4 regions of the Streptomyces sp. NPDC104761 genome follow, and region 1 is predicted to be linked to each of the others. Evidence: riboswitches for the same ligand, from Rfam matches in the RefSeq annotation. Region 1 holds a riboswitch; each other region holds the start of a gene.
What was found. A riboswitch is a leader RNA that binds a small molecule or an ion and turns the genes downstream of it on or off. The one in region 1 is predicted to bind cobalamin.

Region 1 (4,052 bases):
GTCAACGAACGCCACCACTCCATCGCCGTCGCCGCCGTCCGCGGCCTGCCGATCGACCCCGTCCGCACCCGCGTCCAGCACCTCAACATCCAGGCCGCAAGCCTGGACGACCTCGCCCGCAGCTACCAACGCGTCCACGAACTCGGCTTCGACATGGCCCTGTCCGTCGGACAGCACACCAACGACAAGGAACTCTCCTACTACGCCCGCACCCCGTCCGGCTTCGAGTGGGAGGTCGGCTGGAAGCCGATCGTCATCGACGAGGCCACCTGGGAACCCAGCACCCACCAGGGCATCAGCATCTGGGGCCACACCCCGGTCGGCCGGACCGTCCTCGCCAAGCTCGACCAGTTCCGCTGCGGCGCCCGCTCCCTGCTCCGCCCGGAGAAGACCGTCCCCGCGCTCGGCGGAACCGGCATCCCCGACGACTGACACCGGCCGCCGGCAGGCGCCGGACCTGGGACCGGGTCGGCGTGCTCCGGCCGCGGTGGACAGGAGAAGATCGTCCATGACCCACGCGTCCACCCGAACCGGAAGGAACCGACGAGATCATGCGCCTCATCGCGGCCGACGGCCCGGCGGAGGTGTCCGGATGACCGGCGCCGACGAACACGTCCTGCTGCACGTCGACGGACGGGCCGCGCACCTCACGCTCAACCGGCCGAAGGCCATCAACGCGCTGTCCCACGCGATGGTGCGCCGCATCGACGAGGCGCTCACCGAGTGGGAACGGGACCCCGCCGTCCAGACCGTCGTCATCACCGGCGCGGGGGAGCGTGGCCTGTGCGCGGGCGGGGACATCCGCGCCGTCCACGACGACGCCCGGGACGGCGACGGCTCGGCCGCGGCCGCGTTCTGGCGGGACGAGTACCGTCTCAACGCCCGCATCGCGCGGTACCCCAAGCCGTATGTCGCCCTCATGGACGGCATCGTGATGGGCGGCGGGGTCGGCGTCTCGGCCCACGGCAGCGTCCGGATCGCCACCGAGCGGTCGCGGATCGCCATGCCGGAGACCGGGATCGGCTTCGTGCCCGACGTCGGCGGCACGTATCTGCTCGGCTGCGCCCCCGGCGAACTCGGCACCCACCTCGCCCTGACCGGCGCCACGATCGGCGCCGCCGACGCCGTGCTCTGCGGACTCGCCGACCACTCCATGCCGTCCGGCTCGATCCCCGCGTTCGTCGCCGACCTCGCCACCCTGCCCGTGCCCGAGGCGCTCGCCCGGCGGGTACGGCGGCCACCCGACGGCGAGTTGGCCGGGCACCGTGCGTGGATCGACGCCTGCTACGCGGCCGGCACCGTCGAGGAGATCGTCCAACGGCTGCTCGCGCACGGCGACCCGGCGGCCAAGGAGGCGGCGGACACCCTGCTCACCAGGTCGCCCACCGCCCTGAAGGTCACGCTGGCCGCGCTGCGCCGGGCCCGCCGACTCGGCACCCTGGAACGGGTCCTGGACCAGGAGTACCGCGTCTCCTGCGCGACCCTCGCCACCCATGACCTGGTGGAGGGCATCCGCGCCCAGGTCGTCGACAAGGACCGCACCCCGCACTGGTCCCCGGCCGCCCTCACCGAGGTCACCGACGCCGACGTCGACCGCTTCTTCGCCCCGCTCGGCGACCGTGAACTGGGCCTCGCCCCACCCGCCTGACCCGCTCGACCGCCCGCCCATCAGGTGCGAGACGAAGATCACGCCTGATGGTGCGGTCTTGGCCGTGCTCCTGACACGCGGTACGGTCTGTCCGATATCGACGACGGCGAGACGGAACCCGGTGGGAATCCGGGACGGTCGCGCCACTGTATGCGAGAGCCCCACAGCTGCTCGTGAGTCAGACCCGTGGCCGTCGTCCTGTGCACCACCGAGTTGGGACGCGAACTCCCAGAGGAGGTCCTGCCATGGCGCAGACCGTCGCTCCGCCGACCGCCAACACCCCCGCCGTTCCCGCCAAGCTGCCGCTGTCCGCGATAGCTCCCTGGGCGGTCTTCTTCGGCATCCTGATGCTGATCCTGCTGTACTTCGTCGGCGCCGAACAGGGCGCCACCTCCGTGTTCAGCGGCACGGACGTCCACGAGTGGGTGCACGACGCCCGCCACCTGCTCGGCTTCCCCTGCCACTGACGCGAGGGGCGCCGTACCACCCATGAACTCCGCAACGGTCCGGAACCTCCTGGTGCGGGGCATGCTCGCCGGCCTGGCCGCCGGCCTGCTCGCCCTCGTCGTCGCCTACCTGCTCGGTGAGCCGAACGTCGACAAGGCGATCAGCTTCGAGGACGCCCACGCGCACGAGCACGAGATGGAGGTCGTCTCCCGCTCCCTGCAGTCCACCGCCGGCCTCGCCACCGGCGTCCTCGTCTACGGGGTCGCCTTCGGCGGAATCGCCGCCCTGGCCTACTGCTTCGCCCTCGGCCGCGTCGGCAGATTCTCGCCGCGGGCGACGGCGCTGCTGCTGTCCGGCTGCGCCCTGGCCGCCGTGTACGTGGTGCCGTTCCTGAAGTACCCGGCCAACCCGCCGTCGGTGGGCGACCCGGACACCATCGGCAAGCGGACCACGCTGTACTTCCTGATGATGCTCCTCAGCGTGCTCCTCGCGGTCGCCGCCACCATCCTCGGCAAACGGCTCCAGCCGCGGCTGGGCACCTGGTGGGCGACCGTCCTCGCGGTGGCCGCGTTCGCCGTCGTCATCGGGCTGGCCTACCGGTTCCTGCCGGTCGTCAACGAGGTGCCCGCGGACTTCCCGGCCACCCTGCTGTGGCGGTTCCGGCTCTCGGCACTCGCCATCCAGCTGGTGCTCTGGGGCGGATTCGGCCTGCTCTTCGGCGAGCTGGCCGAGCGCGTCCTCAACCCGAAGCCGGCGAAGGCCCCGGCCGCCGCGCGCACGGCGCCCGCTCCGCACTGACCGCCACCACGCCACACCGCACGACACGAGAGGGCCCGCCGGAACCGTCCGGGGGCCCTCGGCGGTGCGTCCGCTGTGAACCGGCCGTGGACCCGCCGTGTCTTCGGCGCGCGGCCGGTGCCGTACTCGCGTTCGTGACCGCCGACAGGGAAAGATGGGCGGCGAGCGATCGATCAACGACTGCGGAGGAAGTGGACTCATGCCGCATGAGCGAGCGGGCCGGCCGGCGGCTCCGGAGGACCTCGTCGACGTGGCCCGGCTGGTCACGGCCTACTACGCGCTGCACCCCGACCCGTCCGACCCGGGCCAGCGGGTGGCCTTCGGCACCTCGGGACACCGCGGATCGTCGCTGACGACCGCGTTCAACGAGGACCACATCGCCGCCACGAGCCAGGCCATCTGCGAGTACCGGAGCGGCCAGGGCACCGACGGCCCGCTCTTCCTGGGCGCCGACACCCACGCCCTCTCCGAGCCCGCCAAGGTCACCGCCCTCGAGGTGTTCGCCGCCAACGACGTGACCGTCCTCGTCGACAGCGCCGACGGCTACACCCCCACCCCCGCCGTCTCGCACGCCATCCTCACCCACAACCGCGGCCGCACGACCGGTCTCGCGGACGGCGTCGTGGTCACCCCCTCGCACAACCCGCCCGCCGACGGCGGCTTCAAGTACAACCCGCCCAGCGGCGGCCCCGCCGCCTCCGACGCCACCTCCTGGATCCAGGACCGCGCCAACCAGATCATCGCGGGCGGCATGAAGGACGTACGGCGCATCCCCTACGAGCGTGCGCTCGCCGCGCCGGCCACCGGCCGCTACGACTTCATGGGCGTGTACGTCGACGACCTGCCCAGCGTCCTGGACCTCGACGCGGTCCGGGCCTCCGGGCTGCGCATCGGCGCCGACCCGCTCGGCGGCGCCTCCGTCGCCTACTGGGGCCGGATCGCCGAACGGCACAGCCTCGACCTCACCGTGGTCAACCCGTACACCGACCCCACCTGGCGGTTCATGACGCTGGACTGGGACGGCAAGATCCGCATGGACTGCTCGTCGCCGTACGCGATGGCCTCGCTGATCGAGAAGCGCGCCGAGTTCCGCGTCGCCACCGGCAACGACGCCGACGCCGACCGGCACGGCATCGTCACCCGCGACGCCGGCCTGATG
Region 2 (4,052 bases), on a different contig from region 1:
TTTCACGAACGGTTTCCACGACACCGCCAACGCGATGGCCACGACCATCTCGACCGGTGCGCTCAAGCCCAAGATCGCGGTGGCCATGTCCGCCGCGCTCAACCTGGTGGGCGCCTTCCTCTCGGTGGAGGTCGCCAACACGATCTCCAAGGGTCTCGTCGACGAGAACGGCATTCGTCCCGAGGTCATCTTCGCCGCCCTCGTCGGCGCCATCCTCTGGAATCTGGTGACCTGGCTGGTGGGCCTGCCCTCCAGTTCCTCGCACGCCCTCATGGGCGGTCTGATCGGCGCCACCGTCGCCTCCGCCGGCTTCGGCGCGGTCCACGGCGACGTGCTCGTCACCAAGGTCCTGCTCCCCGCGGTCGCCGCCCCCGTGGTCGCCGGCCTCGCGGCGGCGCTCTCCACCCGCCTCTCCTACACGCTCTCGAAGAACGCCGAGGACGAGGCCACCCGCAAGGGCTACCGCGCCGGCCAGATCGCCTCCGCCGGCCTGGTCTCGCTCGCGCACGGCACCAACGACGCGCAGAAGACGATGGGCATCATCACCCTCGCGCTGATCGCGGGCGGCTCGATCGCCCCCGGCTCGAACCCTCCCACCTGGGTCATCCTCTCCGCCGGCCTCGCCATCGCGCTCGGCACCTACATCGGTGGCTGGCGGATCATCCGCACCATGGGCACGGGCCTGACCGACCTGCAGCCGCAGCAGGGCTTCGCCGCCCAGACCAGCGCGGCCACCGCCATCCTGGCCTCCTCCCACCTCGGCTTCTCGCTCTCCACCACGCACGTCGTCTCCGGTTCCGTGATGGGCGCGGGCCTCGGCCGCAAGGGCGGCGCGGTCCGCTGGTCCACCGCGACCCGCATGATGATCGCCTGGGTGCTCACCCTCCCCGCCGCCGCGGTGGTCGGCGCGCTCGCCGAGTCCGTGACGGACCTCGGCGACTGGGGCACGGCCGCCGTCGCCGTCTTCCTCGTGGCCGCCAGTGCCGCGATCTGGAAGCTCTCCCGCCGTGAGGTCGTGGACAGCAGCAACGTCGTCAGCACCGAGGAGCCGGCCGGCGTGGTGACCGCGGCGATCGCCGCGGTGACCCCGCCGCCCGCGGGTCCGGTCGCGGGCACGGACGACCTGACCGCCACCATCCCCGCTCCCGCCACCATCCCCGCCACCGCCACCATCCCCGCCACCGCCCCGGCCGCTCCCGCGACCGACCCGGCCGCCACCGTCTGACCCCGAGGAAGATCCGACATGAACATCGACTGGGCAGCCATCGGCTCCGTCTTCGGCGTCAGCCTCGTGGCCACCGTGGGTCTGGTGGCCCTCTTCACCCTCGGCATCAAGGGCCTCTCCGCCCGCGAACGCGCCACCGCCCAGGGCGACTCCGCGGCCCTGGCCGTGACGGCCGCCTGGCTCTGCTTCGCCGCCTGCGCGGCCGCGGTGGCGTACGGCATCCACCTGATCGTGGCGAAGGCCTGATACCGCAAGGCCCGCCGCAAAGAGCCTCGTCGGCGATCCGAAGGCTCCTCTCCGTCCGCCCGGAGAGGAGCCTTCCGCATACCCCACAGGCCCCGCCGGACACTCGGTGTGGGCCTTCCCACACACTCCCCTCGCAGGTCAAAGGCAAGTTGACGGGTCTTCCGGGGGCGTGGTGGACTTCCGGAGCCATGTACGGCGGCAAGGGAGGAAGCCGGTGTGAATCCGGCGCGGTCCCGCCACTGTCACCGGGGTAGCGATCCCCGGAAGCCAGGAACTCCCACCGCCGTTCTCGTCGAACCAGGGCGCGGACACCCTGAGTGAGGACATAACGCCATGCGCGGCTGCCGATCGAGGTTGAGTACCCGGCCCGTCCCCGACCCCACGGCCGGCTGAGCCGATGGGTGCCGACCGCGTCTTCGCGTACGGCGCCGCCGCCGGTCTTCTCGGTGATCTGCTGCTCGGCGATCCGCGCCGGGGGCATCCGGTCGCCGTGTTCGGACGGGCGGCCGGGGCCGTGGAACGGGTGCTGTGGCGGGACCACCGCGGGTGGGGCGCGCTGCACACCGCCGTGTGCGCCGGGGGCGCCGTGGCGCTGGGTGCCGCTGCGCAGCGGGTCGTACGCCCGTCCGCCGTCGCGTCCGTCGCGCTCACGGCCGCCGCCACCTGGGCCGTCGTCGGGGGCACTTCGCTCTCCCGTGAGGCCCGGACCATCGGGCGGGCCCTGCAGACGGGTGACGTCGAGGCGGCCCGTGCCCGGCTGCCGCATCTGTGCGGGCGGGATCCGCAGGCCCTGGACGCCGACGGGATCGCCCGTGCGGTCGTGGAGTCCGTCGCCGAGAACACCAGCGACGCGGTCGTGGGCGCGCTGGTGTGGGGAGCCGTGGGGGGCGTCCCCGGGCTGCTGGGGTTCCGGGCCGTCAACACCCTGGACGCGATGGTGGGGCACAGGTCTGCCAGGTACCGGCGGTACGGATGGGCTTCGGCGCGGCTGGACGACGTGGCGGGCTGGCCGGGGGCACGGCTCACCGCCGCGCTGGCCGCGGTGGCCGGCAGCGACGCCAAGGGAGCGGTGCGGGCCTGGCGGGCCGATGCGGCGAAGCATCCGAGTCCCAACGCGGGGCCCGTGGAGGCTTCGTTCGCGGGAGCGTTGGGGGTGCGGCTCGGGGGGACGCTGTCGTATGGCGGGCGGGTCGAGCACCGGCCGGTGCTGAACGGGGAGGGGCGGGCTGTGCAGGTCGCGGACATCGGGCGGGCGGTGCGGTTGTCACGGCGGGTGGGATGGCTGGCGTTGGGGGTGAGCGCGGCGGGTGCCCTGCTGCGCGGATCGCACTCGGGACGGGCGTCATGAACAACGGCGGTCTCCTCGTGGCCGGTACCACCTCCGATGCCGGCAAGAGCGTCGTCACCGCCGGTATCTGCCGGTGGCTGGCGCGGCAGGGCGTGAAGGTGGCGCCGTTCAAGGCGCAGAACATGTCACTCAACTCCTTCGTCACGCGCGAGGGTGCCGAGATCGGGCGGGCACAGGCCATGCAGGCGCAGGCCTGCCGGGTGGAGCCGACCGCGCTGATGAACCCGGTGCTGCTCAAGCCAGGTGGCGAGCAGAGCAGTCAGGTCGTGCTGCTCGGCAAGCCCGTCGGCGAGCTGAGCGCGCGTGGGTATCACGGCGGGCGGCAGCAGAAGCTGCTCGGGACCGTGCTCGACTGTCTCGCCGAGTTGCGGGGCACGTATGACGCGGTGATCTGTGAGGGGGCGGGCAGTCCGGCGGAGATCAACCTGCGCCGGACCGACATCGTGAACATGGGGATCGCCCGGAACGCCGGGCTGCCCGTGCTCGTGGTCGGGGACATCGACCGCGGGGGCGTCTTCGCCTCCTTCTTCGGGACCCTCGCCCTGCTCTCACCGGAGGACCAGGCCCTCGTCGCCGGGTTCCTCGTCAACAAGTTCCGCGGGGACGTCTCCCTGCTCGAGCCGGGCCTCGACATGCTGCACGGGCTCACCGGGCGGCACACCTACGGCGTCCTCCCCTTCCGGCACGGCCTCGGCATCGACGAGGAGGACGGACTGCGGGTGTCCCTGCGCGGGACCGTCCGGGAGTCGAACACGGCCCCGCCCGTGGGCGACGACGTGCTCCGGGTCGCCGTCTGTGCCATCCCCCTGATGTCCAACTTCACGGACGTGGACGCGCTGGCCGCCGAACCCGGCGTCGTGGTGCGGTTCGTGGACCGGCCGGAGGAGCTGGCCGACGCCGATCTCGTCATCGTCCCCGGCACCCGGGGGACGGTCCGCGCCCTCGAGTGGCTGCACGCACGGGGACTCGCGGACGCGCTGCGGCGCCGGGCCGCGGAGCAGCGGCCGGTGCTCGGCATCTGCGGCGGCTTCCAGATCCTCGGCGAGCACATCGAGGACGAGGTCGAGAGCCGCAGGGGGGCCGTCGACGGGCTCGGGGTGCTGCCCGTGCGCGTCCGGTTCGCCCGGGAGAAGACGCTCACCCGGCCGGCCGGACAGGCCCTCGGGGAGCGGGTCGAGGGGTACGAGATCCATCACGGGGTCGGCGAGGTGACCGGGGGCGAGCCGTTCCTGG
Region 3 (4,052 bases), on a different contig from region 1:
GGCACTGGTCGAGGTTCCCCGCGCGCAGCCGTCGGCGTTCCTCGTCGCCGAGCCGCTCGCACAGCGCGTCCCAGATCTGCTGTCGGTGCCAGTCGGAGAGCACGGTGCCGTGCTTGCCGTAGTGGTCGAACACGCGGTCGGCCCACACGCGTTCCGCCAGGGCCCGGGCCCGCCGGGCCGGACCGGGGTGCAGGACCTCCGGGGCGAGCAGCTCCGGGAGGCCGACCTCCAGTTTGTCCTGGAGCAGGCCGACACAGGCCAGGGCCGAGACCAGCTCGAGGGCGTCGCGGCGCTCCTGCGGGGCGAGTGCGACGTCCTCGCGCAGCTTCCCCTCGCACACTGCCTCGGCCCAGCTCTCCAGCAGCCACAGCCGCAGGGTGGCCCGGTCGCGGCTGCGCGCGTCCAGGTGGTGGGGATCATGGTCCGGACGGTCGTGGTCCAGGGCTCCGCGCCGGTGGAGTTCGCGGGCGATCTGGAGGTAGATCGGCGACTCGGTCACCTCCGCCGTCTCCACGATCCAGTCCACCCGGCGCTCGTCGCTCTCCGGTACGCCTGCCTCGACGAAGCGCACTGCCGCGTCCTCGCCGAGCGGTTCCAGTTCGACGATCGCGGCGGAGGTGTTCTCCAGCGGGCTGTGCGGCCGTGAGGCGATGACCAGGGGAAGTTTCTCCTCGTGGGCGCGTTCGATGGCCTGGCGGATGACGTTGTCCCGGTTCTGTTCATGGCCGTCGTCGAGGAGGGCCTCCTCCAGACCGTCGGCAAGGACGACCGGCTTGTCGTCGGCGAGGAGCTGCTGCCAGACCCGGTCGGTCTTGGTACGGGCCAGGATGCCCTTGGGCGCCTCGTCGGCGAAGCGTCGCCTGGCCAGACGTTCGAAGTTCAGGCCGGATCCGTCCACCGCGTCGCGGAGCCGGATCGGCACCGGTACGGCGTTCTGGTGGGCCAGGAGTTCGGTGAGCCGGACGAGGACGGCGGTCTTGCCGGCGCCGACGCCTCCGACCAGCAGATAGGGCCGGCGCGTGTCGCGCTCCCGCAGCCGTTCGGCGATGACCTGCGCGATCTCGTCCCGGCCGACTATCTCGGCGGTGTCGGGGCCCGCGGTGGGCACCAGTCTGCGGGGATCGCGCAGCGCCTTGGCGAGGTAACGCCGTTTGGTCCACCGGTACCACCAGAACAGGAAGAGTGCGGCGGCGAGGGAGGCGGCGAGGATCGGGCCGACGAATCCTCTGACGGTATCGAACCCCACGCTGTTGTGCTTGCGCCATGATTCGAATCCGGTCGACTCGCTCGTGGCGAGGATGTACACCCCCTCGCCGGTCCAGGCGAGCAAGGCCAGCGCGGCGACCAGCCAGACGGCCCTCGTGACGTTGGCGTAGGAGACCCACCGGTGCCACTTCCTGGGCCGGGTGGCGCCGCGGCGGGCCTCCAGACGGATCGTCAGGGCGTGCCACCGGCCCACGAGGCCGGATCCGACCCGGCTGCCCGCGCGTCGCAGGTCCAGCGTCGCCATCGGCGCGCTGCGTGGCCGTACCTTGCCCGGCGGGTGACGGACGATTCTCGTCATGGTGCCTCTCCTTGCGAGACGGCTCTCGGTACGGAGGACCCGCGGGCACCTAACTCCATGGAAGCACTCCCTTCCGGCCCCGCAACTCGACTGCGCGCACGGCCCGGACGGGGAAGGTGGCACCCCGGAAATCCGGGAGCACGTCGGCAGAGCCCTCCGGCAGACTCGGCGGCATGGACATCACGATCCGGCCCGCGGACCCCGCCGAGTACGACGCTCTCGGCGAGCTCACCGCCCAGGCCTACCTTCAGGACGGCCTCCTGGACTTCGGGGAGAGCGACTCGTATCTCACCGAACTCAGGGACGTGGCGAAGCGGGCAGCCGCGGCCACCGTCCTCGTCGCCGTGGCCGGCGGCACCCTCCTCGGCGGTGTCACCTTCGCCCCTGGCCCCGGTCCCATGGCCGACATCGCCGCCCCCTCGGAGGCCGAGATCAGGATGCTCGCCGTCACCCGGGCCGCCCGCGGCCGGGGCGCCGGCGAGGCCCTCGTGCGGGCCTGCGTGGACCGCGCACGGGCCGTGCCGGGCTGCACGGCCGTCGTGCTGTCCACCCAGCGGACCATGCACACCGCCCACCGGCTCTACGAACGCCTCGGCTTCGTCCGCACACCGGACCGGGACTGGAGTCCCCTGCCAGAGCTGGCGGACATCACTCTCCTCACCTACGAGTTGACGCTCTGACACCGCCGCGACACAACATCTGGGGGTGACGTGACAGCCCGGCACTAGATGTATGCTCATGCTCGCTGTCGCCGCAGGGGAATCCGGTGCGAATCCGGAACTGTCCCGCAACGGTGTACTTGTGCGTGTTCGTGCACAGGAGTCAGTCCGAGGACCTGCCGACAGCACGCCCGGCCACCCGGTCAGGGCGTTCTGACGTCCGGGCCTCGTGGAGTGGGCCAGGGTCTCGACGCGTGCCCGCGCGCTCGTGCTGCCCCCTGCCCTCCGCCAGGCCCCGTGCCCAGCGAGGGAGAGCCCCACGTGACCATCGCGCCAGCCGACCCGGCTTCAGCGGCCGTTTCCGGGGAATCCGCGGCATCCGCAGCATTGGCGGCATCCGTGGAAGGGGACGGTCCTGGTACCGCGTTGCTGCGGACCCTGACCGAGCTGACCGCCGACCTCCCCGACGCCGACCCCGGCCGGGTCGCCGCCGCCGCGTTGCGCGGCCGGTCGGCGCGGGCCGACGAGGCGGAACTGCGCGAGCTGGCCACCGAGGCCGCCGCCGGTCTGATCTCGGAGGACCCCGCCTACTCGCGGCTGGCCGCGCGTCTGCTCACCGTCTCCATCCGCGCCGAGGCCGCCTCGCAGGGCGTGACGTCCTTCACCGAGTCCGTCGCGGTGGGGCACCGCGAGGGCCTCATCGCCGACCGGACCGCCGAGTTCGTCCGGCTGCACACGGCCCGCCTCGACGCGCTCGTCGACCCGGCCGCCGACGACCGCTTCGGCTACTTCGGCCTGCGCACGCTGCACAGCCGGTACCTGCTCCGGCACCCGATCACCCGTCGCGTGATCGAGACGCCCCAGCACTTCATGCTCCGGGTCGCCGCCGGTCTCGCCGAGGACGACACCGTCAGGTCGGTGGACGAAGTGGCCGCGCTCTATGGGCTCATGAGCCGCCTCGACTACCTCCCGTCCTCCCCGACCCTCTTCAACTCCGGCACCCGGCACCCCCAGATGTCGTCCTGCTACCTCCTCGACTCCCCGAAGGACGAGCTGGACTCGATCTACGACCGCTACCACCAGGTCGCCCGGCTCTCCAAGCACGCCGGCGGCATCGGTCTGTCGTACAGCCGCATCCGGTCCCGCGGGTCGCTCATCCGGGGCACCAACGGGCACTCCAACGGCATCGTGCCGTTCCTGAAGACGCTGGACGCCTCGGTCGCCGCCGTGAACCAGGGCGGCCGGCGCAAGGGCGCGGCCGCGGTCTACCTGGAGACCTGGCACTCCGACATCGAGGAGTTCCTGGAGCTGCGCGACAACACCGGTGAGGACGCCCGCCGTACCCACAACCTCAACCTCGCGCACTGGGTCCCTGACGAGTTCATGCGCCGGGTGAACGCGGACGAGCCGTGGTCGCTGTTCTCCCCCGCCGACGTGCCGGAACTCGTGGACCTGTGGGGCGACGAGTTCGACGCGGCGTACCGCAGGGCCGAGGCCGCCGGGCTGGCCCGCAAGACCGTCCCGGCCCGTGACCTGTACGGCCGGATGATGCGGACCCTCGCGCAGACCGGCAACGGCTGGATGACGTTCAAGGACGCGGCCAACCGCACCGCCAACCAGACGGCCACCCCCGGCCACGTCATCCACTCCTCCAACCTCTGCACGGAGATCCTGGAGGTCACGGACGACGGCGAGACGGCCGTGTGCAACCTGGGGTCGGTGAACCTCGGCGCCTTCGTCGACACGGCGACCGGTGGCATCGACTGGGAGCGGCTCGACGACACCGTGCGCACCGCCGTCACCTTCCTCGACCGGGTCGTGGACATCAA
Region 4 (4,052 bases), on a different contig from region 1:
CCGGCCCCGCGGCCGTCGCGCACAGCGTCAGCACGGCCAGGAGCAGCAGCCCCGCCCGGCGGACCGCGTACCCGGTCACGGTCACAGCTGCTGCTGCTTCCGGCGGCCGCTGAACAGGAAGCCGATGCCGATACCTGCGACGAGCCCGGTACCGACGATCCACCACACGCTGTTTCCCGACTTCTTCTCCGCGTTCTTCGCCGCGTTCTTCTCCTCGGCGTGCTTCGCGGCAGCGGCTTGCGGGGCCGGTCCCGTCGCGTTCAGCGCCGTCACCAGGTTCGTGCCGCCGAAGTCCCGCGGGTCCGCACCCATCGCGTGTGCGGCGAGGATCAGTTCGGCGTAGGCCGCGGGCCCGCTCTGCTCCGCCCACGGCACGGCGTGCGCCTCCAGCCAGGCGTACGGCTTCTTCGCCTGCCCGGTCCAGCCCTGCGCGGCCAGGGCGACGACCGCGTCGGCGGTGTTGCCGTAGTCCGGCTGGGGCTTGGCACCGGCGAGCGCGGAGACGAGATGGCCGCTCTTCGACATGGCGTCCGCCAGGTACGCGGCGCCGTTGCGGGCCACCTCCTCCCGCGTCCGCGTCGTGCCGGAGCCGGCGCACGCGGGACCCTCCGCCCGGGCCTTGCCGGCCGTCGTCACGAACCCCTTGCCGAGGGCCCCGAGCACCCCGGCCGCGGTCGCGTCCGCGTTGGCGGCCAGCTTCCCCTGCTGGTCCGGCTGGTAGGCGAGGGCACCGCCGCCGTCCTGGCCGCAAGGGAGGGACCACTTGGCGAGGAGGTCGTACGGCGACCTGTCCGCGCTCGCGCCGGCCGCCGCGAGCGCGCCCACGACCACGCCGGTGGAGTTGGTGTCACTGGGCGAGCCGGGGGTGTAGCCCCAGCCGCCGTCCTTGTTCTGCACCGACTTCAGCCAGCTCACCGCCTTGGCCGCGGCGGCGTCGCGCCCGCCGACCGCCTTCAGCGCCTGTACGGCGGCGGCCGTGCTGTTCGTGTCGACCGCCACCTTGGCGTCGCAGGCCGCCGTCGGCTCCGCGCGGAAGGCGGCGAACGCGCCGTTCGCGCACTGCTGCCCGGCCAGCCAGTCCACCGCCTTCGCGGCCGGGGTCACCCCCACCGCACGCTGGGCCAGCAGGGCGAGGGACTGGCGCCAGACGCCGTCGAACTTGGGGTCCGAACCGCCGTACAGCCCCGACGGGAGCACCGCCGGCGCGGACGGCGACGGGGACGTGGTGCCGGCGGCCAGCGCGGTCGTCGCGGGCATGGCGGCACCGATGACGGCGGTGGCGGCCAGCGCCCCGGCGGTGCGGCGGAGGACGGTCATGGTCGGCGGGTGCCTCTCCCTGCGGGGAGCCGGGCAGCGGGGGAGACCCCGGCGGCTCGGCTCCGTAAACCTCGACGGTGCCGTGCGACGACGGGCGCCGGCGCACATGAGCCGATCAACGTCCCGGGCGCGGCGGTCCGGCTTGCCACGGCAGGTGGCTCACGGTTGCGGGTCAGCGCCGGAATTGCACCGGCTTCCCCCCGTACGGGTGATGACGACCCGGCTACTTTACCGGCCGCCCCGGGGAAGCCGAGAGGGGGCTGTGCGGGGACCGTTTCGTTAGGGTCGGGCCATGACGGGGAGACTGCTCGGGGCGGGGCGTTCGGCCGACGTGTACGAGATCGACGAGGCGTGGGTGTTGCGCCGGGACCGCGACGGCTGGGGGGACGCGGCCGCCGAGGGCGCGGTGATGGCGTACGTACGGGAGCAGGGGTACCCGGCGCCCCGGGTGCGGCCGACCGGGTCCCGTACCGAACTGGTCATGGAGCGGCTGTCCGGGCCGACCCTGCTGACGGCACTGCTGGCGGGGGAGACGGGCCCGGCGGAGGGCGGTGCGCTGCTCGCGTCGCTGCTGCGGCGGCTGCACGCCGTGCCCGGCCGGGACCCGGCCGACCCCGGCGCCCGGGTCCTCCACCTCGACCTCCATCCGGACAACGTGATGCTGACCCCCGACGGCCCCCGGGTCATCGACTGGACCAACGCCGAGGACGGGCCACCCGGGCTCGACTGGGGCATGTCCGCGGTGATCCTCGCCCAAGCGGCCCTCGGTACACACCCGTTGGCCCGCGACCTGCTAACGGCCCTGCTCGCCGAGCCCGGCGAACTGACCGAGGACGGCCTGACGGAGGCCCTGCGCCGGCGCGCGGCCAATCCGACGATGAGCCGAGCGGAAGTCGAAGTGCTGGACGCGGCGGGCCAGTTGATACGTTCGATCGCCTTCTAGCGTTCTCGCCTCCTGGCGTTCTGGGCTCCTGGCGTTCTCGTCTCCTGGCGTTCTCGCTCTCTAGCGTTCTGGCGCCGTCTCCGCGGACCGCCCCCGCGTGAAACCGTGGCTACGCTCCACCTTCGCCACGTGCAGGGTGTAGCTCTCGTACCACTCGGCCCGCCCGCGCCGCTGCGCCGCGCGGTGCTCGGCGTCGGTCCGCCACCGGGTGAGCGCGTCGGCGTCACGGAAGTACCCGACGGTGATGCCCAGCCCGCCGGGGGTCTGCGCGTGGTCCATCCCCAGGTACCCGGGGATGTCCTTCACGAGGTCCTCCATGCGTGCGTTGGTCTCGCTGTAGCCACTCTGGTCCTGGGTCCGGATCGTGGTGAAGACGGCCATGTAGTACGGGGGTTCATAGGCCTGGACGGGCACGACGGTCGCTTCGGGGTGATCGCTCATGGCCGCACCGTAGAGCGGAACATGCCCGGTGATCCAGCGCCCAGGCAAGGGCGCCGGGGGAGGAACCGCGCGGCCAGCCACGACGGTGCCGCAGCGACCGACGACACCTCGCGGCACTTCCGGCGGAGCGTTCAAGCCGCGTCCGCAAGCGGCGCGATGCCCACCGACAGATGGCGGCCCATGCGGCGCAGCGCGTCGTCGCAGGCGTCCGGGGTCTCGCCCACCGCCACCCACAGGGCCAGCCGGTCGGCGGTGGTGGCATGCGGGCCCGCGGTGACGTGGTTGCCGGTGTGCTGGGTGAGGAGCATGCGGTCGGCGCCGGGCTCGTGGGCGGCGTCGGGGGAGAGGTCCAGGTGGTCGAGGCGGCCGGTGGCGGCCGGGTACGCGAACTGGATCGCGGCCGCCCGCTGCCGGGTGGGCGTCGTGTCGGGCACCTCGCCGGTGGCGAGGGCGGCCGCGGCCTGGGCGAGGTCGACGCCGGTGGCCCGTCTGACGAGGAGCGGGATCAGGTCGCCCGGGAGGTGCGGGGCGACGTCGGTGACCCGGGGGCCGCGATCGGTGAGGGTGAGGCCGATGTGCAGGACACCCCGGTCGAGACCGAGGGCGTGCACGGTGCGGTCGACGGCGAGGCGCAGGAAACGGTTGTGCAGCAGGCCGTCGTGGGCGTGCACGGTGTGCCGGAGCGGCTGCCGGGCGGGCGCCGGACCCAGGGTCGTACGGGTGATGGCGGCGATGCGGATCTCGCCGTCGAGGACGACCGTCTCGGCCGAGACGCGGGGCGTGCCGGGGTCGTCGGGGCCGCCGGTGGGAACGGTGTGGGCGGACAGCAGCGCGTGCAGGGCGGGCGGGTCGGTACAGGCCTCGGCCGCGGCGAGGGAGGGGCCGGGCAGCCCCAACTGCCCGGCGATCCTCGCGGCGGCGACCGCGTACTCGCCCGAGAAGGTCAGCACGCCGCGGACTCTGTGCCGGGCCGCGAACCGAACCACCGCCGACGCCGTCGCGCCGCCTTTGCCGGGGTCCGCCGCGAGTCGTCCGGCCAGGCACGGCTGTGCCCAGGCGGGCGGCGCGGCGTCCACCAGCAGCACCGGGCGGGCCGCGGCGACACGCGCCAGCACGAACTCGTCGTACGCGCAACGGCGTCCGGCGCCGAGGAGCAGGACGGGCTGCGGCATCGGTTCGCCTCACCTTCCGGGGAGGAGGCGGGGCGGCTGGTCGCCCCGGATGCCGCTCCCCCATAGGCGGCACCCGGGGCGGGTCGGTTCGACCGTGGCCTGGTGACGTGATCCTTTCCTGTCGGGCCGTCATATGTCAACAATTACTGCCTACTTGCGCAGTGGTACTTGTCATGTCT

Region 2: linked by a shared signal. The riboswitch ahead of ACZ63F_RS12580 (cobalamin biosynthesis protein) and the one ahead of ACZ63F_RS04465 (CbtB domain-containing protein) in region 1 are both predicted to bind cobalamin.
Region 3: linked by a shared signal. The riboswitch ahead of ACZ63F_RS18730 (ribonucleoside-diphosphate reductase subunit alpha) and the one ahead of ACZ63F_RS04465 (CbtB domain-containing protein) in region 1 are both predicted to bind cobalamin.
Region 4: linked by a shared signal. The riboswitch ahead of ACZ63F_RS15330 (prenyltransferase/squalene oxidase repeat-containing protein) and the one ahead of ACZ63F_RS04465 (CbtB domain-containing protein) in region 1 are both predicted to bind cobalamin.

Annotation. Positions count from the first base shown of each region.
Region 1 is NZ_JBVJNZ010000001.1:979,704-983,755, forward strand. Features, by position in the region: gene ACZ63F_RS04455 (VOC family protein) at 1-432, shown strand, start outside; gene ACZ63F_RS04460 (enoyl-CoA hydratase/isomerase family protein) at 593-1,648, shown strand; cobalamin riboswitch at 1,715-1,858, shown strand; gene ACZ63F_RS04465 (CbtB domain-containing protein) at 1,894-2,115, shown strand; gene ACZ63F_RS04470 (CbtA family protein) at 2,138-2,893, shown strand; gene pgm (phosphoglucomutase (alpha-D-glucose-1,6-bisphosphate-dependent)) at 3,093-4,052, shown strand, end outside.
Region 2 is NZ_JBVJNZ010000003.1:622,059-626,110, reverse strand. Features, by position in the region: gene ACZ63F_RS12590 (inorganic phosphate transporter) at 1-1,225, shown strand, start outside; gene ACZ63F_RS12585 (hypothetical protein) at 1,244-1,471, shown strand; cobalamin riboswitch at 1,628-1,767, shown strand; gene ACZ63F_RS12580 (cobalamin biosynthesis protein) at 1,869-2,819, shown strand; gene ACZ63F_RS12575 (cobyric acid synthase) at 2,816-4,052, shown strand, end outside.
Region 3 is NZ_JBVJNZ010000006.1:229,373-233,424, forward strand. Features, by position in the region: gene ACZ63F_RS18720 (NACHT domain-containing protein) at 1-1,564, opposite strand, end outside; gene ACZ63F_RS18725 (GNAT family N-acetyltransferase) at 1,738-2,244, shown strand; cobalamin riboswitch at 2,287-2,444, shown strand; gene ACZ63F_RS18730 (ribonucleoside-diphosphate reductase subunit alpha) at 2,545-4,052, shown strand, end outside.
Region 4 is NZ_JBVJNZ010000004.1:549,154-553,205, forward strand. Features, by position in the region: gene ACZ63F_RS15325 (SCO2322 family protein) at 1-85, opposite strand, end outside; gene ACZ63F_RS15330 (prenyltransferase/squalene oxidase repeat-containing protein) at 82-1,317, opposite strand; cobalamin riboswitch at 1,432-1,572, opposite strand; gene ACZ63F_RS15335 (phosphotransferase family protein) at 1,610-2,260, shown strand; gene ACZ63F_RS15340 (antibiotic biosynthesis monooxygenase family protein) at 2,321-2,701, opposite strand; gene ACZ63F_RS15345 (hypothetical protein) at 2,833-3,873, opposite strand.